DNA from 3 places in the Brevibacillus sp. Leaf182 genome. Region 1 is predicted to be linked to each of the others. Evidence: riboswitches for the same ligand, from Rfam matches in the RefSeq annotation. Region 1 holds a riboswitch; each other region holds the start of a gene.
What was found. A riboswitch is a leader RNA that binds a small molecule or an ion and turns the genes downstream of it on or off. The one in region 1 is predicted to bind lysine.
Positions count from the first base shown of each region.

Region 1 (9,775 bases):
CATGTACTTTGTGGATGGTGTCGTAACGGAAGTGGACAGAATTGGCGAAAAGGTAGAAGGAGCGGGCGGTATTCATAATGTCGAGGTTTTGGTCAAGAAGCCTGGCGCCATCTACGTTGGGGACAAGGGTGAGGTACAGTATACGGATGATAAGGGCCTCTTATATGTAAGCCGAAATCAGAAAGAATTCCAATTGCCAGATGAAATAGAAATTTTGGCGGGTACTCACGGAAAAATTGGCAAGGTAGACGTGAAAAAGGACGATGTAGTCAAAGTAGGGCAACAACTGTTCAAGATGGATATGGAAGCGTCAGGTATGGAACTGCTGGAAAAAGAGCTCGCACTAAAATCGTCCTTATTGAACATGGAGCAGAAAAAGCGTGAAATTGCGAAGAACCAGGTAACAGCGCCAATTAGCGGTGTCATCACCAAGCTGGGTGTAAAAGAAGGTGAAACGCCTGGATCAGAGCCTGCCGCCATTATTATGGACACGACTTCTGTTTACTTTGTGGCAGCCGTTGGAGAGCTCGATATTCCCGAGATTAAAATCGGACAAAATGTCGATGTTTACGTGTATGCGTTTGGTACGGAGCCGTTTAAAGGCAAAGTCATAGAGCTTCCAAAAGAAGGAAAAAAAGAAGACAAGGAAGTTCGGTTCGCGGTAAAAGTGGAACTGCTAGACAAGGCTGATTTTAAGCATGGGATGACGGGAGATAACGATATTATCGTTGCCCAAGCACAAAATGTCCTGCGCTTGCCAAGCAATGCGGTTGAAATTCTGGGGCCAGGTCAAGGAACGGTTATGGTGAAAGATCCGAGCACCGGAGATCCAATGCCGAAAGACGTAGAAATCGGTATTGAAGGATATGATTTTATTGAAATCAAAGGCGGCTTGAATGAGGGAGAAGAGGTTCTGGTGACCAACTCCGAAGGCATGTAAAAGCCAATATAGCGACAGCCCCGTTGCCACTGGCCAAAGCCCTAAGCAAACGGGGCTGTTTTTTTACACGCATACGCCTTTCAACGATTTGAACGTAATCGTAACGTTGCGGACATTTGCGACGTCAAACTATGTAAAGGATGGGAGATTGTACAGCCGTTTTCCTTTGCAAACTGATCAGCAACAGGTGCCATGGAGAGCTGTGCCACTGCAATAGCTCGGTCTGGAAGCGTATGGTGGAGCTGATACAGAGCGTCTTTAATCGCTTCTCTGTACGCTTCCTGCTTGTTTTCCATGAGCAGGGCAAAAGCATTTTCGACGATGGTTACTTGTACCTCCGGATGTAGGTTGTGGGAATGGGCGTGTTGCGCGAGACGCTCCATCGTAGGTCGAACAGTAGCGGGATTGGAGAACAGCAGAATTTGTGGCTCCGTATATCGTGCAAGCTCATGAAAAAATGGGCCATCGATTGTGAAGATGGGGACAGTGGCAGTTGCCTCATCCTCTGGTGTTACTAGTGCGGCATACTGCGTACAAGTGATTACAATTGCATCGACCGCGCAGCTCTGCATCCAGCTTAGTTGCTCACGTAATTTGGCATGCGATTGTTCCTTGGTATGGATAGGGGTTCCCGCGTTTTGCAGGAGTAAAGCTGGATCAACAAAATGAATGAGCTCTACGTCAAAGGCTGCGAACGCATCTGATAAGAGCGAAATATTCGAATAATGTCCATGGAGACAGGCAATACGAGTCATCGTGCAGCACCCCCGTGTAGTGTATCACTCTCTGATTTCTTATGGGCAAGGACGCGAATACGCTTGTAATCGAGCACCCAGTGACCCTCTTGAAACAGCGCAGGACGCAGGAAGTCAGTGACTTCCCTACAGACTTGCTGGATTTCATCTGCCGACAGTCCCGCAAAAAAAGGACTGCAAAAAGAATTCAGCCAATGCGAAAGCCCCAGGTCCCCATCAGACATGACTGTCGGACGGTCAAAATGGGAGGCAAGTACGACGTGGAAGCCTTGCTTCTCCAAAAGAGTCGTGTACTCTCCAATGCTGGGAAAATACCAAGGTGAGCACTCATCAGCAGATATTCCTTTTCGCGCCAATACAGTTCGTAATGCCTTTGTGATTTGTCCGCAATTGCCGTGTCCTCCAAATTCGGCAACAAAGCGTCCGCCGGGAGCAAGAGCCAACCAAATGGTTTCAACGACTTCGGCAGGACGTTTCATCCAGTGGAGTGCGGCATTGGAAAAGACAGCGTCGTAACGGACATGTGTACGATACGTATGCGCATCGGCTACTTCAAAGGCAAACTGTGGATATTTTTGGCGAGCAGCCTCAATCATGGCGGCAGAAAAATCGATTCCTGTCACATTTGCTCCTGCAAGTGATAGTTGAGCACACAGGTCGCCTGTTCCACAGCCTAAGTCAAGAATGCTTTCTCCAGGAGCCGGCTGTAGCCAGTCCACTAACTCTTTGCCGTATTCAGAAACGAAATTCATTTTGGCGTCGTATAGCCCGGCATTCCATTGATTGGTTCGAATCATCTGTATCCCTCCCTTTCTTCCTTTTTACCGACTTAAAAGACATAAGTCAAATCTATATAAATTATTAAATGGATAGTTTTTAACTATATCCAGTTTAGGAAAAAGCGTGCGAACATAAAGGATATAACACGGTTATTGTCGAATAAAATCAGTTGTTTCCATGCAAATACGTAAGACGAAAAAGTAGGAGGGCAGTTCGTGAAAAAATGGGTTGTAAAAGCACTACTTGTGTGTTTGGCAACTGGTACCTTTTTGTCAGGTGTGTCAGTACCGCCAGCCATGGGAGCCGGGGCAACAGCATCAATGAAAAAAAACAGCCAAGTATCTAAGCCAATCCGGAAGCAGCCTGTTCACGATATGGTTATCTTTAACGATTATCAGGTTGCGGGACTGGATTCAAAAGGTTGGAACTGGGTGAAGAATGATGAGTTTATTCTACCTCCGGAGACACCACTCGATATTGACGTGATACAGACTACATATGGAAATGGAACAAACCTAAGTCGAAAGCAAGTATATTTGGATGGTGTAGAATTAACGGAGTTTCAAATGGAGCAAAGCTCAAATCAAGCAGTGTTCAAATGGCAGGTACCGCGCTTCACAATTCCCTCAACGAAATTGTCTGCTGGCTCTCATACGTTGACCTTTGTAGTGACTGATGCCAATGCAAAGAGCAGTACGTTACACGTGAATTTTCAGGTAGAAGCACAAAATTATCCACGTATTTATAAGGGAGAAAAAGCAGAGGGAGAGCCTTTGGCGACAGGCGGGCAGATGACCATTTTCGGAAATATGGGGTCAACTGATTTTAACAGTTCTGTACCTGGTACGTGGAAGCTAACAAACAAGTCTACGAACCAAGAAATGAGATCTGTTCCTGCTACTGTGTTTTCAACAGGTACCTTGTTGACTGGTCAATACCAACTCCTTTTTCTACCTGATGATACCTCCATGTCGCCTTGGACTACGACGGTTCAGATTGGCATGGCGGAGCTTTATATGGGTACAGATGCGAGTGGTCAAAAACTGGCACCGGATCAGACTATTACTGCCCCGGAGTCATCAGGTAAGATTTCCTTGTATTCGGCATACCCAGGTCGATGGTCGGTGAACGGAACTGGACAAACGTTGACGAATGCGCAACATTTTGAAGTGGATATCCCGATGATGCTGGCGGGTATGACGATTTCTGTCACTTTTGAGCCAGATTCCAAGGAAAACAAAACGGATTCCTTATGGGGAGGTTCTACGTCGACTACGATTCACATACAAATTCCAGGTGCACCCAATGCTTGTGGTCCCACAAGCGGAGACGTCACGATGGATGTGTTGATGCAGCCAAACGAAAAATCGACACTCATGGTCGAGAAAGCAAACGTGTATTCATCAGACAATACAGTAAAGCTCTATCAAAACCCGGTTCATGTGATATGGCTGACTACAGCAGCAGAGCATATCGAATTCGGTAGTGAAGCTGATGACGAGGAAGGACCAGGAGTATGGGCAGTCGATAACGTCGTGGTCGATAGTGATAAATTGAATTGGGATCATACAGGCTTGTTACTGTCTGGCTATAAGCCAGGGCGTTACAAGGTAAACTATTACAGCAAAAGAGACCCTGCCAAGACATGGTGTGGTTACATACAGGTCATTGAGGATACGCCACCAATCCCAGCGTCCCAAAGTTGTGATCCAGGTGATTCAGGTATGGCTCCACCACAGGCGCCGATGTTCATGAGAGGAAAAGAGGGCAAGGAATTTCGAGATGGAGATCTTGTAACTGTGGAATCTGATAGCGATCTTGCTGAATTGGAAAACCTACAACTCATCTCGACGTATGCAGAGCGGACTGGGACGAAGAAAGTTAGAGAGAGCAGGAAGGCTTCCGCTTACCATATGCCCAAGTATGAGTGGAAATATGGAGAGAACGCCATCGGTGCTAGACAAGAGCATAGCAGTGCTACGATATCCTCAGAAAATCGGATCGAGATTTACTACGAAGGAAAAGAAATCACTGCCATTAAGCCTTCCAATCGAGATGGTGACACTGGTAACGGACTGGAATCACTTGATATCAGCAAGTATATTGATCGGCAGCAGCCCGGTAAATACGAGATCAAAATAACCAACATCCTTAGCAACAAGGCTTGCAAACTCGTTACAAGACAAAAAAGATCAGTCAAAAAAACAGACGTTGATGAGCGAAAAGAAACGATCACATTTACAGTCGAAGTGAAATAACGATTGACCCCCTTGCATTTTGGCATGGGGGTTTTCGACTACAAGGGGAGGAAGTCCTGTGACAAATGAACAGAAGGCGATCCTGGAAAAGTTCGGGTTTCGGATCGAAGGAGAGGAAGTGAAACATTTGAAGCTGGGAATCGTAAGAAATAAAAAAGAATTCGTCTGTCACGCCTCATCGGAAGCGTTGCAGGACTACATTAAGTCCATCTTGCGCAACCAATGTCAGTGGAGGCGAGGAGAATCTGAGTGAGCAGCCAGGGAGGTTATTGGGTTTGAGGGAGTCCAGGGAGACATTAGTTACGGCATTACGTGAAGTGGAGGCTTGGGAGAAGGATCAGAACGACTTGTGGTTCTGGGAAAAGCTTGGCAGACTTCCTTTTGTTCTGTTGGATCGGATTACGCCTGCATTCGTTCAAGAGAAGCTGGGAAAAGCCGTAGATGAAATGGCAGCTTTTCTTGAGACAGGTGGAACTTATTTGGTGCAGGATGAACCGATTTACAAGCGGTTTGGTAAACGGTTAGAGGGACAAGGCACATCTGTTATTGGCAAGGAGGAGATTGCCGCTGTACCGCTTACGATGATGAATGATGTCGCCATGGAGCTAAAGGATTCACGAGCGAATTTTGCCACGGTACAAGGTGCGACGACTGGCTTCGGAGGGATTTTTACCCTCGCGATCGATATCCCGTTATTAATGGGGACATCCCTAAAAGTATTACAAGAGATGGCTCTTGCCTATGGCTATCGACCTGAAGAGAAGAGGGAGCGGTTGTTCGTCGTCAAATGCTTGCAGTTTGCTTCCTCCGACATCGTAGGGAAAAAAGCGATACTCGCTGAGCTCTCTCGCTTTGATGATCCAAATGCACAGAGAGAGGTAATGGCGCAATTGCAGGGATGGCGTGAAGTCGTGGTAACGTACACAGAAAACTTTGGGTGGAAAAAGTTATTTCAAATGGTGCCCATTGCTGGTATTTTGTTCGGGGCGTATTTGAACCGCTCAACCGTACAGGATGTCGCCGAAGCGGGGATGATGCTGTACCGCAAACGGCGCATCCTGGAGCGGCTGCGTGAGAGCGAAAAGAGCGAGGAAATTACGGAGACCACTCCTCAACAGTAAGAGCGTAGAGGAGATGATCCTCCCATTCACCGTTAATTTGCAAATAGCGTAACGAAAGTCCTTCCTGGCGAAAACGGTTTTTTTCCAGGACGCGAATGGAAGCTTGGTTGCGAGGCATGACAGCAGCTTGTACCCTGTGTAGTTTAGCATCAGAAAATGCAAAATGAAGGGCGAGATTTACTGCGGATGTCGTATAACCTTTGCCATTGCATGACTGATCCATAAAGTAGCCAATCGTTGCATTTTGCCACGCGCCCCGCGCGACATTCGATAACGCTACACGTCCTATCATCTTTTTGGCTTCTCGGCTGAATACGCCGAAAGCATAGGCTGTGCCACGTTCAAAATCATTCTGTGCTTGTGAAATCTGTTCTTGCTGTCCTGGGAGGGTCAGAAAGGAAGAGGGGCGGATCGGTTCAAATGGTTGGAGAAAGTCATGATTACGCAGCCGAAGCTCTAGGAGCTCGGCTGCGTCTTGTTGTTGGAGAGGCCGTAAGAGAATCTCGTCCGTATGTAGTGTCATGAGATCAATCCTCCTTAAAAAGTTGGATTGATAGTATAGCATGTGCCAGAGTATTTGGGAAACATCAATTAGCCGAGCAATTCAGCAAACGATACCCCAAATGCTTTGCAAGCTTCCACTTCTTTTGCAGTAGGAGAAAGCTCGATTTTCAAACCTTCCAGAGGAGTTTCCGCACCACGCTCGCTCGCCTTTTTCAGCAAAATATCAACAGCTGCACCGACATGCTCGTAAGCGGAGTCGCAAGAGCCAAAAGCAACGACCTTTTTCCCGCTGAGGTCAATATCGTCCATTTCCTCATAAAAATCCAGGCATTCGTCTGGCAATTCGCCATCGCCCCATGTGTAGGCACCAAGCAAGATTCCGTCGTAAGCTTCTAGTTCTTTTGCGTTCGCATCCATTACTTCTTTTATCTCCAGCTCAGCACCAGTTGAACGAATACCTTCTGCAATTGCTTCAGCAATTTCCTGAGTATTCCCTGTCATGCTCGCGTATACCATCAAAATGCTCATAAAACGTAAAACCTCCATTTAGATAATGAGTATCATTCTCAGTAATAAAATAATGAAAATGAGAATCGTTGTCAATAACTTTTTTCTTATTGCCACGTTTCATTGATTTTGGTAGAGTTAAATAAAATTATAATAATGTACTCTAAATAGAGGTGCGCCGAAGAAGAGTAAGTCTTTTCGCAATCTGCCAGGGGGCAGGAGAAGGAAGAAAGGCTAAAGCGCCGAAGCTTATGCTATGCCCCTACGTAGCACAGGCTGGGGTGTCTCATGAAAAATGAACATCCTGTCACAAGGGACCTCAAGTCTTTTTGTGGAGCGCTATTTATGATTTGCTTATGTAGTATCAAGAGCAATGAGATAGCGAATGCACTCATTGCTTTTTTTGATTTACCATGCTGTTATTTTGAGGAGGATGTAACTATGAACATGATGGATGCTAACGAAATTATCGCGTTTATTCAAAAAAGCGAAAAGAAAACACCGGTGAAGGTATATGTGAAAGGGAACCTGGAGGGAATCGACTTCGGTGCGAGCTCCAAAGCCTTCATTACTGGTCCTACTGGTGTTGTTTTTGGTGAGTGGAAAGAGATTGAGCCAGTGCTTGCTGCTAACGCAGACAAAATTGAAGATTATGTAGTAGAAAGCGACCGCCGCAACTCCGCTATTCCATTGCTGGATACCAAAGGGATTCAAGCGCGTATTGAGCCAGGCGCAATTATTCGTGACCAAGTGACAATCGGTAACAATGCGGTCATCATGATGGGTGCTTCCATTAACATCGGTGCAGTGATCGGTGAAGGTACGATGATCGACATGAATGTTGTAGTAGGTGGACGTGGAACCATCGGGAAAAACTGCCACATCGGCGCGGGATCGGTTATTGCGGGCGTTATCGAGCCGCCATCTGCACAGCCAGTTGTTGTCGAGGATGATGTTGTCATCGGAGCAAATGCTGTCATTCTGGAAGGTGTACGCGTAGGAAAAGGTGCTGTGGTTGCAGCGGGTGCTGTCGTGATTGAAGATGTACCTCCATACGTAGTAGTTGCGGGAACGCCTGCACGCGTGATCAAGCAAATCGATGAAAAAACTCGTTCCAAGACAGAGATCAAGCAGGAGCTACGTCAACTGTAAGGGAGAGAGTGCACATGGACTGGCGTTCGCTCGATAAACAATATATCGTCTCCTCTTACAAAAGACTTCCGATTGCCATAGAAAAAGGCGAAGGAAATTACTTGTACGATACGAACGGGAAGAGCTATCTCGACTTGTTTACCGGACTCGCGGTAAACGTTCTGGGGCATTCTCATCCGCGAATTGTACAGGCTCTGCGTGAGCAGGGAGAGCGCTTCTTGCATATTTCCAATGTATTTCTAAACAAGCCGGCTATTCGTTTGGCTGAGCGTTTGGTTGGGAACAGCATTAGTGGAAAAGTGTTTTTCACCAACTCTGGTGCAGAGGCTACAGAGTCTGCGATCAAGCTGATTCACAAATGGACGAAAAACGAGGGGGCAGGCCGTGAAGGCATCGTTGTCTTACGCAACAGCTTTCACGGGCGAACACTCGGAGCAGTGCGTTTGACGAGGCAGGCTCACGTCTATCAAGACTTTCCTCAACCGGCTTTTCCAGTGTATGAACTGGATGTGGAGGATACGGAAGGATTGCGAGCGATTTGCCAGGAAGCAAAGCCCGCTGCGGTCCTTATGGAGCCAGTCTTGGGTTCCGGCGGTGTCGTGCCATTAACGGAAGCGTTCTTGCGAGAGGTAGCTGCGATCTGTGAACAAGAAGGTATGCTCTTTGTCATGGACGAGATCCAGACTGGAATGGGCAGAACAGGAAAGCTGTTTGCTTATGAGCATGCAGGCGTAACGCCAGACCTGATCCTTTTCGCCAAAGGCATAGGGGGAGGGCTTCCACTCGGCGGTGTCATCGCTGGTCCAAAGCTGATGAACCAGTTCAAACCGGGGGATCACGGAACGACGTTTGCACCATCACCACTGTCTGCTGCCCTGGGGAATGTCGTGTTGGACGAATTGCTTAATCCAGCCTTCATCGCTCACGTAGAAGAAGTGATTGCGTACCTGTGGTCGGGCTTGGAAGCGTTGCGAACGCGTCTTCCAGATCAGCTGCAATCCCTTCGCGGAAAAGGCTTAATGGTTGGAATTCCGCTCTCTTCCACCCCGGAGGAGGTAAGTCACTTGCAGCAAGCATTGCTTGACAAAGGAATTCTCGTTGACGTGACACAGAAAACCATTGTTCGTCTGCTTCCACCTCTGACGTTGACAAAAGCTGATGTGGACCGTTTCCTTGCTGTGTTTGAGGAACAATTAACAGCAAGAACAGGCACGAAAAAGGAGGCGTAGGCCATGACGACTTCCTTGTTTACACAAATTCGCCGAGACCTGCACCAAATACCGGAGCCAGGCTTCGCTGAAGTGAAGACGCAACAATACTTGCTCGACTATTTGAAAAAGCTGCCCCAAGAGCGAATCGAGATCAAAACGTGGCGGACAGGCATATTGGTCAAGCTGGCGGGAACAAAGCCAAAACGATTCATTGCCTGGCGGACGGATATGGATGGCCTACCGATTATAGAGGAAACGTCCTATCCGTTTCGCTCGCTTCATGAAGGGTACATGCATGCTTGCGGGCATGATATGCATATGGCAATTGCACTTGGCCTCCTGACGCATTTTACCGAGCATCCGATAGCAGATGATTTGCTGTTCCTCTTCCAGCCGGCAGAAGAAGGTCCTGGCGGTGCTGAGCCGATGATGGAAAGTGAAGAGTTTGCAGGATGGCGACCGGACTGCATTTTTGCCCTGCATATTGCGCCAGAATATCCAGTTGGTCATATTGCGACGAAGCCAGGAATCTTGTTTGCCAACACGT
Region 1 is NZ_LMPN02000031.1:7,643-17,417, forward strand. It holds gene ASG16_RS21450 (efflux RND transporter periplasmic adaptor subunit) at 1-940, shown strand, start outside; gene ASG16_RS21455 (hypothetical protein) at 1,021-1,695, opposite strand; gene ASG16_RS21460 (class I SAM-dependent methyltransferase) at 1,692-2,492, opposite strand; gene ASG16_RS21465 (hypothetical protein) at 2,691-4,733, shown strand; gene ASG16_RS21470 (hypothetical protein) at 4,792-4,986, shown strand; gene ASG16_RS21475 (EcsC family protein) at 5,009-5,854, shown strand; gene ASG16_RS21480 (GNAT family N-acetyltransferase) at 5,829-6,377, opposite strand; gene ASG16_RS21485 (flavodoxin) at 6,446-6,886, opposite strand; lysine riboswitch at 7,026-7,215, shown strand; gene dapD (2,3,4,5-tetrahydropyridine-2,6-dicarboxylate N-acetyltransferase) at 7,307-8,017, shown strand; gene ASG16_RS21495 (aspartate aminotransferase family protein) at 8,032-9,246, shown strand; gene ASG16_RS21500 (N-acetyldiaminopimelate deacetylase) at 9,250-9,775, shown strand, end outside.

Region 2 (9,775 bases), on a different contig from region 1:
GTGACTCCCCGCCTTGGAAAATAATCCAGTCATTTGTATCCATGACCGTAATCCCTTCACCGCCCTGCATGGCCGTTAACGCTGCCTGATCAGGTTGATATGGCTGCAAATACCATATAGCCAGACAAATCGCTCCGAGTGTCACCAATACGAGTGCCTGAAACCATTTTTTGCGTGCTTGACTCATCCTACCCACCTCGTTTCCGCCCCCATGTATGATGCTACTTATTATGTCTCAAACGCGCTGCTCATGTGCATAAATTGTGAATCTCGACATCTTACCAGTGTTGACGAACTGATTTTTTAATAGTAGTATTCAAACATACTACTTATATGTTTTGGCTGATCAGTAAAGTGGCGTTCAAAACAAAAGTACGGAGACCATTACGAAAAACTACTCGATTTTTACCAAAAAGAGAAGGGATGGGAATTGTTATGAATCTACAGGATGTGCAATTTTGCGAGGAACTGGTAAGAAGTGCGGGAAATGAGTTGCTAGTGGAATTTGAAAAAGGCGTGCCCTGCCACAGCAAGGAAGCAATGGCTAAACGCTTTGAAGAGGTGAATCCCGTAGTTGAAGCTCGATTGAAGCGCTCATTATCCGAGCGGTTCCCCACCTATGAATTCTCTGACGCGGAATTCAATCTGGCTGCACAGGAAAAGCCTGAATTCACAAGTCCTTATTGGGTGATGGATGCAATCGATGGAGCGGTTCACTTTCTGCAAAATATGCCGATGTGGGCTACTTCCCTCTGCCTGATTGACGGAGGACGCACGGTTGTTTCTTTTGTCTATGATCCATGCCGTGATGAACTGTTTACCGGAATTAACGGGCGTGGAGCTTTTTTAAACGGACAAAAAATCAGTACCTTATCCAAATCGCAGCTAAGTGAGTGCATTCTAGGGACGCTCTTTGCTTCCTCCGAGCCGATGAACCTCTTGGTCGGAAAGTATACAGCGAATTCCTTGACGAGAGTGATGCCAGAAGCTTTTGCCATCCGCATGCAAGGCGCGGTTTCACTCCATCTTGCCTATGTGGCGTGCGGACGACTCGACGGTTACTGGGAATACGGTGAAGGGGTGTATGATTGGCTGGCTGGTGCTCTTTTGGTAGAGGAAGCCGGAGGCAAAATTACGGATACGCAAGGGAATGATTTTTGCTGGAAAAACACAGGCATCGTAGCAGCAAGCTCGACCATCTACCCTAAGCTGATCCAATTGACCCCCGCTTCATGAAGAACAGATAAAAAGGGTGAGCCTATTAGCATCACCCTTTCTCCTTTTTCCGTTCGCGAAAACGGCGCACCTTCATCAGGTTTCCGCACATTTTGTCATCGCACCAGCGGCGCACCCGGTTGCGGCTTTCATCATAAAACACCCAGCGGCAATCCTCGTTGTCACATATTTTGACTCGCTCCAGATGCTGCGGGGCAAGCAACTCCGCGAAAGAGGCTGCAATTTGTGCCATGACGAGGGGCCAGCCCTCTGTTGAGCTAGATTGCTCTTGCCTGTAGCTACCCTCCTCTTCTACATACAACACCTGCACATGAAAAGGAGCGAGAGCCAAAGCTCTGTTCAATTCCGCAAGGTCCTCCTCTTGGAATCGCTCTCCACGGACAACTGCTTCCAGCATACGTCGCAAACGCTCGCGCAACTGCAAAAGTGAAGCGGCACACTCCTCATTCATCGGCAGCGGTGCGGTTAGCTTGTATGTTTGCAAAAAGGATGACAGCCATTCCTGGTTCTCCAGGCGATTTTCCCCACGACCAGAACCACGCCAATCCCGCCAATCACTATTTAAAAAATCGATACAAAGCCAGTCCATATCATCATCTCTCCTGACGAAACCCTTCATTTTCTCTCTTGTATGATCATACAGGATATGGTAATCTCTATTTGTAACCACCGTAATAAACTTAACTGGTTACAACCTCATTTCTTATTGCTATTATAGCGTTTCATCAATCTGTTTCACAGACGAGGAGGAAGCCTATGAATCGGAAGGAATTGCTTTTGCACGGATGGGAATGTACGTATGACAAGGAAGACTGGTATCCACCCTTAAAAGAAGCGCTTTCCGGCGTATCAGCAGCCGAGGCGAGCTGGCGCCCTGTGGGAGAAGCAGCCAACACGATCTGGGAAAACGTCAGCCACCTTCTTTATTACAAAGAACGCCTGTTGCATCGTCTAATGGGCACTGAATTTCCTGGATCGGCTGAGACGAACGATGATACCTTCATCCCGTCCGGCGGTCCCGATGACGAAGACGCTTGGCAAGCTACTCTCGCTCGCATGGAAAGCGTCCACCGCCACATTCACGAAAAGCTTTCCTTGCTGACAGATGAAGAGTTAAATCAGATGGCTACCTATACGCCCATTTACCAAAATGTGATGAGTTTGGTCCTGCATGATGCGTTTCATACGGGACAAATCGTCCAAATTCGCAAGCTGCAAGGCTCCTGGCCTGCCAGACGATCATTTGAATAACAAAATTTCACATTGATTAATCACAAACAATCCTTTATAGTTGATGAATCACATAATTTCATACATGTTATCCTCATCTTTCACGGTGAGGATAGAGGTCGCGGCTTTTATATCATCCTGTACGAGATTCAGAGAAAATCAATGACTCCAGGTAAGGAAAATCCGCCGAAGCTCATATCGCGTCTCTGTGCGATTGGGTTGGGGCTGTACTCGAAAGGGGCAGAACTGTCACGTTTGCATGCCAAGCAAACGTGGTGAGCTATCTTCAGTGAAGGCTTGGTGGGGATTGGATGATACCGCCCTATGCCATTTTTTTGGCTATGGCGGTTTTTTCGTTTCCGACCTTCCTTCTCAAAAATCAAGAAAGGTCGTGCAAGCAGCTTATGTCACAAAATCAATTGCAACGTGGTTTAAAAGCCCGACACCTGACGATGATTGCCATCGGCGGCTCGATTGGGACGGGATTGTTTCTTGCGAGTGGAGGCTCGATCCACTCCGCCGGACCTGGTGGAGCTTTAGTCGCCTATCTTGCCATTAGTATCATGGTTTACTTTTTAATGACCAGCTTGGGGGAAATGGCGGCCTTCATGCCTGTTTCCGGTTCGTTTTCGACGTATGCCACACGGTTCGTCGATCCATCTCTCGGTTTTGCTCTCGGCTGGAACTACTGGTACAACTGGGCCATTACCATTGCCGTCGAGCTGTCAGCTTCCGCACTCATTATGAAATATTGGTTCCCGGATACCCCAGCGATATTGTGGAGTGCTTTGTTCCTCGGATTGCTGTTTGCCTTGAATCTCCTGTCTGTGAAAGCCTATGGAGAATCTGAATATTGGTTCGCCTTGATTAAAGTAATAACGGTTATCATCTTTATTATTGTGGGTGTGTTGATGATTTTTGGCATTATGGGCGGTCAAGCAGTCGGCTTCCAAAACTTCACCAAAGGAGACGCGCCATTCAACGGCGGCTTCATGGCCCTGCTCGGTGTCTTTATGATTGCCGGATTCTCTTTTCAAGGGACAGAGCTGGTTGGTGTCGCAGCTGGAGAGAGCGAAGACCCTGCTCGCAACATTCCGAAGGCCATCCGTCAAATTTTTTGGCGCATCCTGCTCTTCTACATTCTCGCTATTTTGATCATCGGGTTGCTGGTTCCATACGATAATCCAAATCTGATCAGTGGCGACCTTACGGATATTGCGATCAGCCCGTTTACGATTGTATTTGAAAATGCCGGTTTTGCTTTTGCAGCATCCGTCATGAATGCGGTTATTCTCACGTCAGTATTGTCTGCTGGTAACTCTGGCATGTACGCCTCTACACGCATGCTGTGGAACCTGGCGAAAGAAGGAAAAGCACCAAAATGGTTCGCAAAAGTAACAAGTAACGGCGTACCAATCAATGCCCTGATCTTGACTGCGCTCATCGGCGCCCTTGCTTTTCTGTCCTCTCTGTTTGGAGAAGGCGAAGTGTATGTTTGGCTTTTGAATGCTTCTGGTATGTCAGGCTTCATCGCCTGGCTGGGAATTGCCATTAGTCACTACCGTTTCCGCAAAGCGTTTATCGCCCAGGGCCGTGACTTAAGCGAATTGCCTTATCGGGCAAAGTGGTTCCCGTTTGGTCCGATTTTTGCCTTCATCATTTGCTGTATCGTTATTTTGGGGCAAAACTATTCCGCATTCATGGGTGGAACGATCGACTGGTATGGCGTCCTGGTCTCTTACATTGGCCTGCCACTCTTCTTAATCATTTGGCTCGCTTATAAAATCACCCAAAAGACCAAGCTCGTCCCTCTAGAACAAGTAGACTTCAGCATGGATGAATACACGAAATAATCGAAGAAAAATTACGGACTTCCGTTATCTAAACGGGAGTCCTTTTTCGTGTTTGCCAGCATATTAAAAACTGCCCTAAAATAGCCGATAGTATAGAAAAGAAGCAATTGAGATCCGTTTCCTTCCGTTCTCACAACTCATACCAGTCATCTGATAAAAGGTAAACCAGATCTCCTACCATCACGACTGAACATGAATCCATGTGAGGAGAGTAGAACATGCAAATCCAATCGTATTCCCGCTACCTATCCCCCCAGCTTCCAACTAACCAAACTGCACCTAAAATGGTGACAGGAACTAGTTTGGCATTGCCCAAGCCCGATACTGTAGACCTTCGTTCACACAAGGCACGCGAGCTACCTGCTGATGCCATCGAACATCACAGCGTCCAATTTTTCTTTAGCACAGAGATTAATGAGCGTTTGAATAAAATTTTCGCAGATAAACCACCCGAGGCTCGCAAGGCCTTTGACCACATCCTGGAGCGAAATTTTTTCAACTCCCAATCCACCTACACCGATGAAGAAAGAGCTGCTTTGATAGAAGTGGGTTTAACACAAGGCAAATATTTGGCAGACCAATACATGGCTGATGAAAAAAATGCCGCTGAATTTTTGGATACCCTCCATCTGCTTGCTGGCGTGGCCAAAACCCGAAAGGTTGACCCTGCAACTGGCAGTGTCAGCTACGTAGAGCTTCCGCAAAAACCGCAGGGGGCGCCGAACGACTATGTGAATCCGTCCAAGCTGATGGAGCGTTATGACCCAGAAGCCTACAAAAAAATGCAAGCGGCCACAACCAATCAAACAGAGAAAGTAAGCATGCTGATTCAATTCGTCAAAAAGCTGCAACATCGTCCAGACTGGATCGCACAATACCGGAACGAACAAGCTACACTTCTCTCTGATTTAAAAAATACAAAAATCGCTAACCGTTTTGAGAATGTAAATACAAAGGACGCCACTGAATTTGTTCGTCAAATGAATACGCTTGCTGAAAATGCTTCCGTTTCTGCCTTCACACCATTGCTACAAACGAATCTTGCCTCTTTTATGAAGATCCTGGCCAAGAAAACGAGTTAGAGATAACTTCACAAAGATGATCGTCACAGCCTCCGCCCGAACTTTCCTGGGACTGGGGCTGTTTTTTCTTGTGAAGTACCAGTCTCTTTCCTATTCCAGTTAAGGAAAATGGACAGGCAGGTGGTGGACATACTAACCCGTAAAGGAGGATACGAACATGGATGACAATCGCGAAAACGACCTGCCTGATTTCAAACAACTGGATGACAGACTGATCGCTCAACCTCCGACTAGCCCAATAATCGCAATCCGTACCAATCTGGACAAGAAACCAAATGACGTCGACAATCCGTATGTGCAGCAAGACTCTAAACCCACTGGACAAAATAAGGGGGACGCAAATGACTGATCACATCTCAAAGGAAAAACCGGACATGGGTTATAACGGAAGTAATATGCATGGTTATTCCCTTACACCAAAGGAAGGGACATTGGATCAAGCTGCCAAGACGGCTGCGGCAAAAAAAGAAAACAGGGAGAAAGAATAGTTTTTCCCCCATTACGAAGAACAAATCCCCCTTTGGGGAAACAGGCAGATGCTCCTTGCCTTTTTTCCTGAAGGGGATTTGTTTTGGATTTCTAACCAAGAACTTGGTGAAAAACATTTTCTTATTGACGAAATTCCATTGGAAATATATACTTTTCATGGACTTGATAATGAGAATCGTTATCAAATCTTTGCATATATAATCAGGAGGTTGCCCCATGAAATCCAGGCTCTTCAAACACATTTACAGCACAACATTAGTCACTTCTCTCCTCACAGGTGGCGCCCATATAGCTCTGGCCGCACCACTCGTGGCCACTGCTGAACAGACGGATGTTTCCCCTTTGTCGCTAGATTTCGCAGTCGAACAGGCAATTAAGAACAGCGTTGATCTGGAGGTGCTTCGGCTTGACCTAGATATTACGAAGTACGAAACATCCATCACACTGAGAGAAAAAGCAGAAATAAAAAAAGCCGATATCATGACGCTGGCTGATGCAAAAAAGAAATTCGAAGACGCTGCCAAAGCGATCAAAGAAGTAGTTGTCGATGAAGTCGCCCTGAATACGCAAAAAAACACCATACAATTGCAAGTGCAAAAAGCATTCTTCGAAGTCCAATCATTAGACGCCAAAATCAAAGCACAAAAGACAAGCTTGCAAAGACAGTACTGGTTGGACTCCCAAGAAACAGAAGCTCACAAAAATCTTGCTGCCCTTGAAGCCAGCTACAAACAAGCATTGGCTAAGCTCAACGATTTATTGAATGAAAAAGCGGACAAACAATGGAAGATGATCGCTACTGATCTGACCCAGCACGAGCTGCTTTCCTTGGAGCAATTGCAAGCAAAAGCTTATGAAAAACGTCCTGAAATGATCAAGGCACAAGCAGAAATAGACTTTGCCCAAGTAAGAATTGATTACACAGCCGAGTATTCCGCACTCAGCACATATAAAGGTACAATTGCAAAAAACGAGCACAAAAAGGCGGAACTGCAAAAACAAAAAACACAAAAGAAAATCGGTCAAGAAGTAAGTGACAACTATACGAAGGTACTCGCAGTGAAAAAGGCATTAGAGGAAAGTACAACAAAGAAAGAAACCGCATTGGAGCGCTATCAGGCAACAATCGATCAATATAGATTAGGAAAAGCATCGATGAAAGAACTGATGAAAGACGAAGCAAACCTGTTTGACTCCGAAACAAAAACAATCGAATCGGTTTATCAATACAATCTCGCTGTTATCACCTTGAACCAGTTGACTGGTTATTAATATTTCGTATTACGAAGGATCTCATTTATTCATTTAAAATAAAGAAGGCTTCATCCCATAGGGTGAAGCCTTTACTCATTTATTAGCCTCTCAAAAACTCCTGGCATCACCAGACGACCACCGTCTACACCAAAATCCTCTATGAACCACCAAGCCGATAGCACACTGTGGCAATACGCCCACGCCAGCACTCTCTCTTTTTGCAAAGACAGCGCCTTCGTCAGTCCATCGACCCGCTGTTTCATTACTTCTTCTACCCCATCCTCTGGCAAATGGTTCAGCAAAAACGGAATCACCTCGTATTCTGTCTCCCCGATCAGCCCTTTTGGATCAATTGCCAGCCACGGCTCTCTTTGTGCCCGCAAAATATTTTCATGATGAAGATCACCATGCAGCAGGCACTGTTCTTTTTGTGTGGAGAGAAGCTTTTTGTACCATTGCATGGCCTGCTCCACCATTTGCTCGGGAATCGGTCCTGTCCCTCCTCGGAAATGAGAGCGAATCCCTTCCAGTCCCACAGCCCAGTCCGCTATTGTCGGAAACGTAGAAGCAAGCTTACCCACTCTGGAAACGGGTGTATGCATTCTTTTGATCACGTCCGTCAAGCATTGAATTCGCTCGTCTTCACTACTCAGCTTGTCCAGTGTCTCTCCTGGCATGATTCGCTCCAAAAGCATGATGCCTTTTTCCTCGTCAGCATCGAGTAGCTGCACCATTCCCCGCCCCGCAAAAGCCCGAATTGCCGTCAGCTCTTTCTGCCAGTCCAGTCCAGGCACGCCCAGCTTTAACACGGCGTTTCTCCCATCCTCTAACACAACAGGTGCGACAAAATTATAAGAGAGTGGAAAATGCTCAAGCACCTTTAATGACCATCGTGCTTCGCAATCGGCAATCAACTCATGAAAGGAATCCAGCCAGAGACGCCCGTCTTCTTTATGTACGCCCATAATTGTTTGGGTAAATTGGGTTGGCAGTGAAACCATTAGGAAAACCCTCCTCGAACTACTTGCAAAACATCCTCTTGCATTAGCTTTCAAGCTGTTCCCTTCCCACAGCCGCGTAAGAAGAAGCGCATTTCCAGTCAAGCGCCTCTGGAGCCCAACTCAGCTCAGGAAAAAATGGCGGGGGTTTTCAGCTTTTATTACATACAAAAACGCTTTCGCGTTTTCTGGTTTGAAGCTCTCCCGCCATTTTTTCCTGAGCGGACAGTCAATCCCCTTGCGGGGCGTAGGCCGAAGTGCAGACTGGAAATGCGCTTCTTCCCCACCACAACCACTCGTAAAAAAAGGAGCAGCTTGAAAGCCGCCCCCCTTTATTTCCCGGAAAATGTTATGACATTCGTCCCATCAAGCGCTCCATACGTTCCAGCGCCTTCTTCAACTGCTCGATCGATGTTGCATAAGAACAACGGATATGCCCCTGTCCGCTTTCGCCGAACACATCTCCAGGTACAACAGCTACCTTTTCTTCCATAAGCAGCTTTTCCGCAAACTCAGAAGAACTGAGACCTGTAGAAGCTACAGACGGGAATGCGTAGAATGCTCCGTCTGGCTCGTGGCAAGTCAATCCGATTTGACGGAATCCGTCTACCACATAATTGCGGCGCTGACGGTAACTCTCGATCATTCGTTCCATATCAGAACGTCCATGACGCAGGGCTTCCAATGCAGCCATCTGAGCCATCGTCGGTGCACACAGCATGGTGTACTGATGGATTTTCAGCATGCCCGCAAGTAAATCAGGCGATGCGCAGACATATCCCAGACGCCATCCGGTCATCGCGAACGCTTTGGAAAAACCGGAGATGAGGATCGTCCGATCTTTCATCCCTGGCAAAGCCGCGATACTATCGTGCATTCGTCCGTAGGTAAGCTCCGCATAAATTTCATCGGAGATCACCATGAGGTCATGCTTTTCAATGATCGGCAAAAGTGTTTTCCACTCTTCAGCCGTCATAGTCCCCCCGGTCGGGTTATTTGGATAGCAGAAAATGATTGCTTTTGTACGCGCGGTGATGTGCGACTCCAGCTCTTGTGGTGTCAGCTTGAACTGGTTTTCCATCGTTGTTTTCAGGAAAACTGGCACCCCGCCAGCCAAGCGAATGACTGGTTCATAGGAGACATAGCAAGGCTCCACTACCAATACTTCATCACCCGGATCGAGAATGGCACGCAGTGCGATATCAATTGCTTCGCTGGCACCGACCGTCACGAGAATTTCTGTCTCGGGATGATAGCTGACAGAAAAACGTTCTTCCAGGTATTTCTGAATTTCCACGCGCAATGGCAGCATACCGGCATTGGATGTATAAGCTGTATGTCCACGCTCCAGCGAAGAAATCGAAGCTTCTCTCATGCGCCAGGGAGTGACAAAATCAGGCTCCCCTACACCTAAAGAAATGACTCCCTCCATCGATGCTGCCAAATCGAAAAAGCGGCGAATGCCTGATGGCTTCAACGATTGAACTGTACTGGATAAACGGTTTTTGACTTTGACTTGTGTACTCACGGCGTAACCACCATCCTGTGATCTTCGTCACGATCTTCCAGCTCAATGCCATCGTGCTTGTAACGTTTCAAAATAAAGTGTGTAGCTGTTGAGACCACCGAATCG
Region 2 is NZ_LMPN02000023.1:39,844-49,618, reverse strand. It holds gene ASG16_RS13620 (alpha/beta fold hydrolase) at 1-187, opposite strand, end outside; gene ASG16_RS13615 (inositol monophosphatase family protein) at 436-1,236, shown strand; gene ASG16_RS13610 (CGNR zinc finger domain-containing protein) at 1,268-1,825, opposite strand; gene ASG16_RS13605 (DinB family protein) at 1,993-2,487, shown strand; lysine riboswitch at 2,572-2,757, shown strand; gene ASG16_RS13600 (amino acid permease) at 2,871-4,319, shown strand; gene ASG16_RS13595 (hypothetical protein) at 4,538-5,401, shown strand; gene ASG16_RS13590 (hypothetical protein) at 5,559-5,750, shown strand; gene ASG16_RS30900 (hypothetical protein) at 5,743-5,889, shown strand; gene ASG16_RS13585 (TolC family protein) at 6,107-7,162, shown strand; gene ASG16_RS13580 (aminoglycoside phosphotransferase family protein) at 7,234-8,145, opposite strand; gene ASG16_RS13575 (aminotransferase) at 8,492-9,670, opposite strand; gene ASG16_RS13570 (Lrp/AsnC family transcriptional regulator) at 9,667-9,775, opposite strand, start outside.
Region 2: it holds a riboswitch for lysine, as region 1 does, so the genes downstream of both, ASG16_RS13600 (amino acid permease) here and dapD (2,3,4,5-tetrahydropyridine-2,6-dicarboxylate N-acetyltransferase) in region 1, are expected to answer to the same signal.

Region 3 (9,775 bases), on a different contig from region 1:
GGGGTAGCGCTGATCGTGGCGGTCGTGATTTCGGCCATTTTGGGTCTTGTGCTGGAGTATACGGCGCTTCGCCCACTTCGTAAAAAAAATGTACCCCATCTGGCATCGTTGATCAGTACGATTGGATTTGCCATTTTGATGGAGGAAGCCATGCACAAGTTTTTCGGTGCTGACTCCCGTGCGTTCCCGCAATCTTTCGGGGATACCACTTTTGACTTGGGGCTCATTCAAATCCGCAGCGTCGACCTGGTTATTTTGGGGATTTCTGTGTTGCTAATGTTCGTCCTGCATTTCTGGATTCAAAAAACGAAAATGGGGAAAGCCATTCGCGCGACGGCTGAAAATACGGATACAGCAAATATTTTGGGGATTAACACGAATATGGTCATTGTCGTGACCGTCATGCTTGCTTCGGCACTGGGAGGCGTCGCAGGCATTTTGATCGGGATGGCGTACTCTGCTCTCATTCCAACGATGGGGATGACCCTTGGCTTCAAAGGTTTGGCCGTATTGATTTTAGGCGGGGTAGGCAGCATTCCTGGGGCCATGGTGTGTGGCGTATTGCTTGGGATTATCGAGGTGTTTACCGTCGCGTACGGAGACTCGTCGTATCGGGATGCAGTTGCTTTTGGCTTGATCATTCTCATTTTACTCTTGAAGCCGGAAGGACTATTTGGACGCAAAGCGTAAGGGAGGTGCAGACATTGGACATTCTCAATCCATATAACTTACAGGTATTTACTTTTATCCTGTTAAACAGTATTTTGGCGATCAGTATTTACATTACGCTCTCGACGGGCCAGCTTTCCTTGGGGCATGCGGGCTTTATGAGCATTGGTGCTTTTACGGCGAGTATTTTGACGAAGCAAGCGGACATGCCTTTGTTTATCGCCATCATAATCGGAGGACTGGCGGCTGGGCTGATTGCCCTTTTGATCGGTGCTCCGACATTGAAGCTCCACGGCTTGTACCTGGCAATTGCTACGCTTGGCTTTGGTGAAGTGATCCGCGTTATTTTTCTCAATATGGAGATTACAAATGGCGCTCTCGGATTGACCGGACTTCAATCGATTGGCAATTACTTGTACGATTTTGAAAAAGCAATGGGGTTAAAAGCGCAAGCCTTTGGCATTTCGGTTATGCAAATGAAGTCATTATCTACCTTTGTGTTTATGCTGCTCCTGTTTGCCTTCGTGCTTTTCCTGACGCTGCGTCTGAACCGTTCGCGTCTGGGGCGTGCTTTTGAAGCGATCAAAGCAGATGAAACGGCGGCGCGAGCGATGGGATTGCAAGTCAACTATTATAAAATGCTTGCTTTTGTGATCGGTTCCATTTTGGCAGGGGTCTGTGGAGGATTGTTCGCTCACATTACGACGACCATTACGCCAGATGATTTTAACTATCATAAAGTCGTAGAGATACTGTCTTATGCCGTGATCGGCGGCAGCGAAGTCGTATGGGGGCCGCTGTTTGGTGCCTTGGTTCTCACGGCATTGCCCGAGGTACTGCGTGGTTTGGCCGAGTACAAAATGCTCATGTACGGTTTGATCATGGTCGGTGTAATGGCGTTCCGTCCGCATGGCTTGATCGGTGCCGACACGTTCCAAAAGCTGTTCAAGCGTCGTCGGGGCAAGTCATCGGATAAGGAAGCGAAGGGGGGCGTATAGGATGTTGCTGGAACTTGCGAACGTAGGAAAAAGCTTTGGCGGCATCACCGCTCTTCGTGACGTTTCTTTTACTGTCGGAGAGGGCGAAATTGTCGGCTTGATTGGTCCGAATGGTGCGGGCAAAACGACGATTTTCAATATGGCAACGGGCATATTCGAACCAACGACGGGGACCTTTTCTTTTGCCGGACAAAAGTTAAATGGAATAGCGCCGAACAAAATTACGGAAATGGGGATTGCGAGGACGTTCCAAAATATTCGCCTCTTCGGTCACATGAGTGCGTTGGACAACGTGAAGGTAGGATGTCATTCACGCATGAAGGCAGGCTTCTGGGCTTCCCTTTTGAAAACACCGGGACAACGTGCGGAAGAAAAGGCGGTTACCAAAAAAGCAGAGGAGCTTCTCGAATTCGTAGGCTTGTCTGACATTGCTGATGTGCGCTCGGATACATTGGCTTACGGTCAACAACGGCGTCTGGAGATTGCACGGGCACTGGCTACTGAGCCAAAGCTCTTACTATTGGATGAGCCTGCTGCCGGAATGATCGAGACGGAGACGAAAGCACTCATGGAGCTGGTCAAAAAAATTCGCGATGACGGGACGACTGTCCTGTTGGTCGAACACGATATGGGATTGGTCATGAACCTGTGTGAAAAGGTCGTATGTATCAACTTTGGGGTCAAAATTGCCGACGGCACCCCGGCAGAGGTACAAAACAATCCAGATGTGATTGAAGCCTACCTCGGCAAGGAGGACGAATAAGATGCTGAACATACAAAACTTGACGACCTCCTACGGTCAAATCAAGGCGATTCGCGGGATCACGCTGGAAGTGCCTGAGGGTAAAATCGTCTCGCTGATCGGTGCGAATGGAGCGGGCAAAACCACAACCATGCGTACGATCGCAGGTCAACTGAAGCCTGAAGCAGGGACGATTACGTTTTGCGGTAAACGTATAGATGGTTCGAGACCACATCAGATCGTAAAAGCTGGACTGGCTTTGGTACCAGAAGGACGTGCGATCCTCGGGAAGATGACCGTGCTGGAAAACCTGGAGATGGGTGCATTCCAGCGCAACGATGCACAAGGCATCAAGGACGACATGGAAAAGATGATGGCCTGGTTCCCTATCCTCAAGGAACGGCTTTCTCAATTGGGAGGGACGATGTCTGGCGGTCAGCAGCAAATGCTAGCCATTGCCCGCGCTTTGATGTCTCGACCGAAGCTGTTGCTTTTGGACGAGCCGTCGATGGGCTTGGCTCCCATCGTGGTGGCGGACATTTTCAAGGTGATCAAAGAAATCAATGCGGAAGGTACAACCGTCCTCATCGTAGAGCAAAATGTCAAACAGGCCCTCAAAATCGCTGATTACGGGTATGTACTGGAGGCAGGGCAAATTGTTTTGGATGGCACAGGAGTAGCGTTGTTAAACGACGAGCGTGTAAAAGAAGCATATTTGGGCGGTCGCAAGCACTAGTCTGCCTATAAAAAACTGTCGCCATGGAATGAGGCGGCAGTTTTTTTCGTATGGATTCCATGGTACTATGAAGGATAGAACGTATATTCTCTTATGATGCGAAAAAGGGAAGGAAGCCGGATACGATGCCAACCAAATTGACGAGAGAGCAAATGGAATATCTTGTTCATCAAGTACAGCGCTATTTTAAAGAAGAACGGTCGGAGACACTCGGCAATTTGGAGACGGAAGAGTTGATTGCCTTTTTTTCGAAAGAGCTCGGCCCCATCTATTACAATCAAGGGGTGCAAGACAGCCGCAAGCTGCTGGTGGAACGGATGAGTTCCTTAGAAGATGAACTGTATGTATTGGAAAAGCCATTCCACAAGAACAAATAGATGCAAGGCAGATATAGAGCAAAGAGGAGGGAGCAGCCATGAACAGCTCCTTAAAAGATAAGCTGGCCGTCCTGCCAGATAAGCCAGGCTGCTACCTGATGAAAAATGCGAGCGGGGAAATCATTTACGTAGGAAAAGCCAAGGTGCTGAAAAACCGCGTCCGCTCTTATTTTACAGGCAGTCATAACGGGAAGACGCAGATGTTGGTCAGTGAGATCGTGGACTTTGAGTACATTGTGGTATCCTCAGCGATTGAGGCGCTCATCCTCGAGTGCAACCTGATCAAGGAGCACGACCCGCGTTACAATGTCATGCTCCGCGACGACAAGACGTATCCGTACATCAAAATTACGAATGAGGCGCAGCCACGCCTGGAGATTACCCGTAAGGTATTAAAAGATAAAGCCAAGTATTTCGGTCCGTATCCGAATGCCGGAGATGCTTCCGAGGTGAAGAAGCTGCTCGATCGCCTCTATCCGTTGCGCAAATGCCGCAATATGCCCAAGCAGGTTTGTCTTTACTACCATTTGGGACAATGTCTAGCGCCCTGTGTGTACGAGGTATCGGCAGAGGAAAATCAGCGTTTGGTGGATGAAATCAGCCGATTCCTCGATGGTGGCCATGAGGAAATGAAGCAAACCCTCACGGAAAAAATGCTGCAAGCCGCAGAAAACATGGAGTTCGAACGCGCCAAGGAATATCGCGATCAAATCAAGAGCATCGAAGCGGTGATGGAGAAGCAGAAGATCACGTTCACCGATACGGTAGACCGCGACATTATCGGGTTTGCTGTGGAAAAAGGCTGGATGTGCATTCAGGTGTTCTATATGCGAAAAGGGAAGATGATCGAGCGTCAGACGACTTCCTTTCCATACTATGGAAGCGAAACCGAAGACTTCATGTCTTATGTGAGCCAGTTCTACTACGACAAGCAAAATGCGCTACCAAAAGAAATTTTGCTCCCGCAAGAGAGTGAACCGGAGCTTTTGAGTGAGTGGCTGGGCATCAAAGTCCATGCGCCGAAAAGAGGCAAAAAGCATGAGCTTGTGAAGATGGCTTCCGAGAACGCCCGTATTGCTTTGCAGGAGAAGTTCGCCCTGATGTCCAAGGACGATGCTCGTACGGTCCAAGCGGTACACAATCTCGGTCACATTTTAGGCATTCCGGTTCCTCATCGAATTGAAGCGTTTGACAACTCCAACATACAGGGAACAGAGCCTGTGTCTGCGATGATTGTGTTTACAGACGGGCGTCCTGACAAAAAGGAATACCGCAAATTCAAGATCAAAACCGTCGAGGGACCAGATGATTACGGCTCCATGCGCGAAGTCGTTCGCCGTCGATACTCTCGCCTGTTGAAAGAAAACCAGCCTATGCCCGATCTGATTGTGATTGATGGTGGAAAAGGCCAAATCAGCGCGGCTATGGACGTGCTGGAAAACGAGCTGGGTCTCTATATTCCCGTCTGTGGACTCGCGAAGGATGAGAAGCACCGCACTGCTCAGCTCATGTACGGAGATCCGCCAGAGCCTGTGAATCTTAGACGTGATAGCTATGAGTTTTATTTGTTGCAGCGCATCCAAGATGAAGTCCACCGTTTTGTTATTACGTTCCACAGACAATCCCGGACAAAAACGATGCTCTCCTCTCAGTTGGATGAAATTCCGGGTATCGGTGAGAAACGACGCAAGCTGTTGTTCTCTCATTTTGGCTCGTTGAAAAAAATGCGCGAGGCGACCGTCGAAGACTTCCGCCAACTAGGGATCGGCGACAAGCTGGCAAAAGAAATCATCGGGCATCTGCGTAAGCTGGACACATAGCAAATGTAACTTTTGGAATAACCTCTAAAAAGGAATTGATCCATTTTTAGACTCATGATATAATCCGATTCAAACAGAATAGTTAGCCTCACTTCCATTATGGAGTGAGGTAGAGGCGCGAAAACCAAGAGTACCACCCTGAGATCGGGTATCTGTGAAGGGGACGGGAAAGGGGAATTCGCCGAAGTGTGGAGGGAAACCCGCTTTTCTCCATGCTGGGTCTGCGTTGAACAAATGCAGGACTGTCATCTGCACAATGACCAATTGTCAGATGGAGAGCTATCTCACGGTGTGTCAATGTGAGTTTTGATGGTGTTTACTGTCAATCTTCGTTGTCCGCGTGTATTGGGAGGGAGGAACCGGTATGTCGAAACAATAGGCAGCGGCAGGTCTTATTCCTTGTCGGTGCCTTTTTTGTAAAATAAAAATGCAAGACTTTTCCTTATAGAGAGAATAGTGAAAAACCATACAATACGAGATAAATACCAAATTGGATATGAGAAAAAGGGAGAGAAGCCGCATGGGGTTGATCGTGCAGAAATATGGAGGCACCTCTGTAGGTACCATTGAGCGAATTTTACGAGTTGCGGATCGAATTATCAGCTACAAAGAGGAAGGACATGATGTGGTAGTCGTTGTTTCTGCAATGGGGAAATCTACTGACGTGTTGGTAGATATGGCCAAGCAGATTAGCGCATACCCATCCGAGCGTGAAATGGATATGCTGCTGACCACGGGGGAGCAGGTATCGATCGCGCTTTTGTCGATGGCTTTGCATACAAAAGGCTACGACGCCATTTCTCTTACGGGCTGGCAAGCTGGAATCACTACGGAGGCGATTCACGGAAGAGCACGGATCAAGCAGATTGATCCAGAGCGGATTCAATCCGAGCTCGGCCGTGGTCGTGTGGTGATCGTGGCAGGATTCCAAGGGATCAGTGACGAAGGTGAAATTACGACGCTCGGCCGCGGTGGATCGGATACATCAGCGGTTACACTCGCAGCGAGCTTGAACGCTGAGAAATGCGAAATCTTTACGGACGTGTCCGGGGTGTATACAGCTGATCCACGAATGGTTCCAGCAGCAAGCAAGCTGGATACGATCTCGTATGATGAGATGCTGGAGCTGGCGAACCTCGGTGCAGGGGTTCTTCATCCAAGGTCAGTAGAGGCTGCGAAAAAATACAAGGTAAGGCTGGTCGTCCGCTCCAGCTTTACTGCCGAAGATGGTACGTACGTTGAGGAGGTTGCCAACATGGAAACAGGAAGAGTAGTAAGTGGAGTTGCACACGATGAAGATGTAGCCAAAATCACGGTTGTCGGCATGCCTGCCAAGGTCGGGACGCTTTCCCGTCTGTTCAATACGCTGGCGGATAACCAGGTGAACGTCGATATCATTATCCAAAGCTCCTATGATGCGTCTGTTACGAACATTTCTTTTACCGTTGCAGCGGATGACCTGAAAAAAGCACTTGATACGCTGGACAGAAACAAAAACGAGCTTGGCTTTGAAAAAGTCGATTTCGAGGAAGGCTTGACCAAGGTATCGATTGTTGGCTCGGGTATGATCAACAATCCAGGGGTAGCGGCTGAAATGTTCCGCGTCCTGGCAGAAAAAGAAATTTCTATTAAAATGGTATCTACGTCTGATATCAAGGTTTCTTGCGTCATTCCAGCAGCTTTGACGGAGCTGGCTGTTCGCAGTCTTCATTCGGCATATGGTCTGGATGTCGAGGAAACCGCGGTCGTGCACGGAGTATAAAATATGGATGCTCCCTCTCCCTTTGTTATGGGTAGAGGGGGCATTTTCTTCATGACGCCACTTGTACAGATATACGTATGTCTGAAGGGCTTTCCATCTCGATTTTGCTGAACGCTTCTCTTTCTTTCCACCGCTCAATCATACCAGCAATGATTCCAGCCTCAAAAGAAAGACTGCATGTCAGTCTCTCTATAGACTGGTAGCTAAAAATAGAATGAGTGAGCGAATAGACGATAGTTTGCCCGGTCTCCTCCACGACGTCTAGCTGGCCTAATCCGAGCCGTATAAAAGGCATAATCGGGCCTGTTGCAGATTGAATGGGGATTTGGCGGCCCATATTTTTTCCTATCCAATAGAGGATATGGTTTTCACTATCACCTAGCAGGGTGCTGGTCAGCGTTTCACGTAGAAGATGATAGCCAAGATAGGGCATATTCATTCTTTCCGCATAGGGAATGGTCTCCGGTGGCAACAGTGCTGCTAGCTGATCCTTCTCTTTCATATGTGCTTCCCTCCTGTCTGTACTAGATTATGAGGAGGGGCTCACATTCATGACATCGTAATAGAAAAAATAGCTGGACTAAACAAAGTTATTCTATCAATGTATTTAGTACATTGATTGTCTTGACGCTCTGTGTCGACAAGAGTACAATTGGATTTGGTCAAAGTTTTGCCCAACTTTTTCTCGAATTTTGACACATTCCGACAAATTCATATGATCTAGCGAACGCAGTCTTTTTGTGAACAGCGTCAAGATGCTCTTCATAAAATGATCGTGGCGGTTTTGTTATGTCTAATGGGTGCGGCAATGGGTTAGGATATTGGGGAAAGGTCTATCAAAGCGGCCGAAAACCGTTTTGGACCGCTTGCGGTGATGCTTGACGTTTTTCACAGAATTGAGAGTTACATACATTGAAAGGGGGACCATTGTATGGCGAAAGGCCATAGCTTTCTCAGTCACAAGCTACACTCACTTCTTGGTTTGTTTCCGATCGGGCTCTTCCTCGTGTTCCACTTGACCGCCAACTATCAAGCGACTCGTGGGCCTGAAGCTTTCAACCAGGCAGTAGGCTTCATTGAAAGCCTTCCATTTCTGTTAGTACTTGAATTTGCCTTGATCTACCTCCCGATCCTGTTTCACGCAGTTTACGGTCTCTACATTGCGTTCCAAGCGAAGCATAACGTAGGGAACTTCGGTTACTTCCGAAACCAAATGTTCTTGTGGCAACGCGTTACAGGAGTCATTACCCTCATTTTTATTGTTTGGCATGTTTGGGAAACCCGTATCCAAAAAGCACTGGGTGCACACGTGGATTATGACATGATGGCAAACATTTTGAGCAGTCCTGCAATGATCGTATTCTACACAATCGGGATTATTAGCACGACTTTCCACTTCTCCAACGGACTGTGGTCGTTCCTGGTTCACTGGGGAATTACAGTTGGGCCGCGTTCCCAACGTATTGCAACATTCGTGACTTTGGGCGTATTCGTAGTTGTAACCTTCATCGGCTTGCGTGCGATGTCGGCTTTCATTTTGTAGGGATAGGGGGACAAAACTCATGGCAAAAGGTAAACTGATCATTGTCGGTGGGGGTTTGGCCGGCTTGATGGCTACCATCAAAGCAGCAGAAAAAGGCGTTCCTGTTCAGCTGTTCTCCCTGGTTCCGGTAAAACGTTCCCACTCTGTCTGTGCGCAGGGCGGTATTAACGGAGCGGTAAATACCAAAGGGGAAGGCGACTCCACATGGGAGCACTTCGACGATACAGTATATGGCGGAGATTTCTTGGCAAACCAACCGCCAGTTAAAGCAATGTGCGATGCAGCACCTGGCATCATCTATATGTTGGACCGTATGGGCGTTATGTTTAACCGTACGCCAGAAGGTTTGTTGGACTTCCGTCGTTTCGGGGGAACCAAACATCACCGTACCGCTTTTGCGGGTGCGACAACTGGACAACAGCTCTTGTACGCATTGGACGAACAAGTACGCCGTTATGAAGCTGAAGGTCTGGTAACCAAGTACGAATATTGGGATTTCCTCGGAGCCGTTTTGGACGATACAGGAACCTGTCGCGGGATTACTGCACAAAACATGCGTTCCGGTGAAATTCAATCCTTCCGTGCGGATGCCGTTATTTTGGCAACAGGCGGACCTGGTATCATCTTCGGTAAATCGACGAACTCGATTATCAATACAGGTACAGCAGCGTCTGCGGCGTATCAACAAGGGGTTATCTACTCCAATGGTGAGATGATCCAAATTCACCCAACTGCAATCCCTGGCGACGACAAGCTGCGTCTGATGTCCGAGTCTGCTCGTGGTGAGGGTGGCCGTGTATGGACGTACAGAGACGGTAAACCTTGGTACTTCCTGGAAGATAAATACCCTGCATACGGAAACCTGGTTCCGCGTGACATCGCGACTCGCGAAATCTTCTCCGTTTGCGTAGATATGAAGCTGGGTATCAACGGCGAAAACATGGTATACCTCGACCTGTCCCATAAAGATCCAAAAGAACTGGATGTAAAATTGGGCGGCATTATCGAGATTTACGAAAAATTCGTTGGGGATGACCCACGTAAAGTTCCAATGAAGATTTTCCCTGCGGTTCACTACTCCATGGGCGGTATGTGGGTAGACTACAACCAAATGACCAATATCCCTGG
Region 3 is NZ_LMPN02000029.1:51,084-60,858, reverse strand. It holds gene ASG16_RS20510 (branched-chain amino acid ABC transporter permease) at 1-690, shown strand, start outside; gene ASG16_RS20505 (branched-chain amino acid ABC transporter permease) at 696-1,667, shown strand; gene ASG16_RS20500 (ABC transporter ATP-binding protein) at 1,669-2,430, shown strand; gene ASG16_RS20495 (ABC transporter ATP-binding protein) at 2,432-3,145, shown strand; gene ASG16_RS20490 (DUF2164 domain-containing protein) at 3,271-3,522, shown strand; gene uvrC (excinuclease ABC subunit UvrC) at 3,561-5,342, shown strand; lysine riboswitch at 5,445-5,632, shown strand; gene ASG16_RS20480 (aspartate kinase) at 5,863-7,104, shown strand; gene ASG16_RS20475 (YslB family protein) at 7,154-7,606, opposite strand; gene ASG16_RS20470 (succinate dehydrogenase cytochrome b558 subunit) at 8,036-8,647, shown strand; gene sdhA (succinate dehydrogenase flavoprotein subunit) at 8,667-9,775, shown strand, end outside.
Region 3: it holds a riboswitch for lysine, as region 1 does, so the genes downstream of both, ASG16_RS20480 (aspartate kinase) here and dapD (2,3,4,5-tetrahydropyridine-2,6-dicarboxylate N-acetyltransferase) in region 1, are expected to answer to the same signal.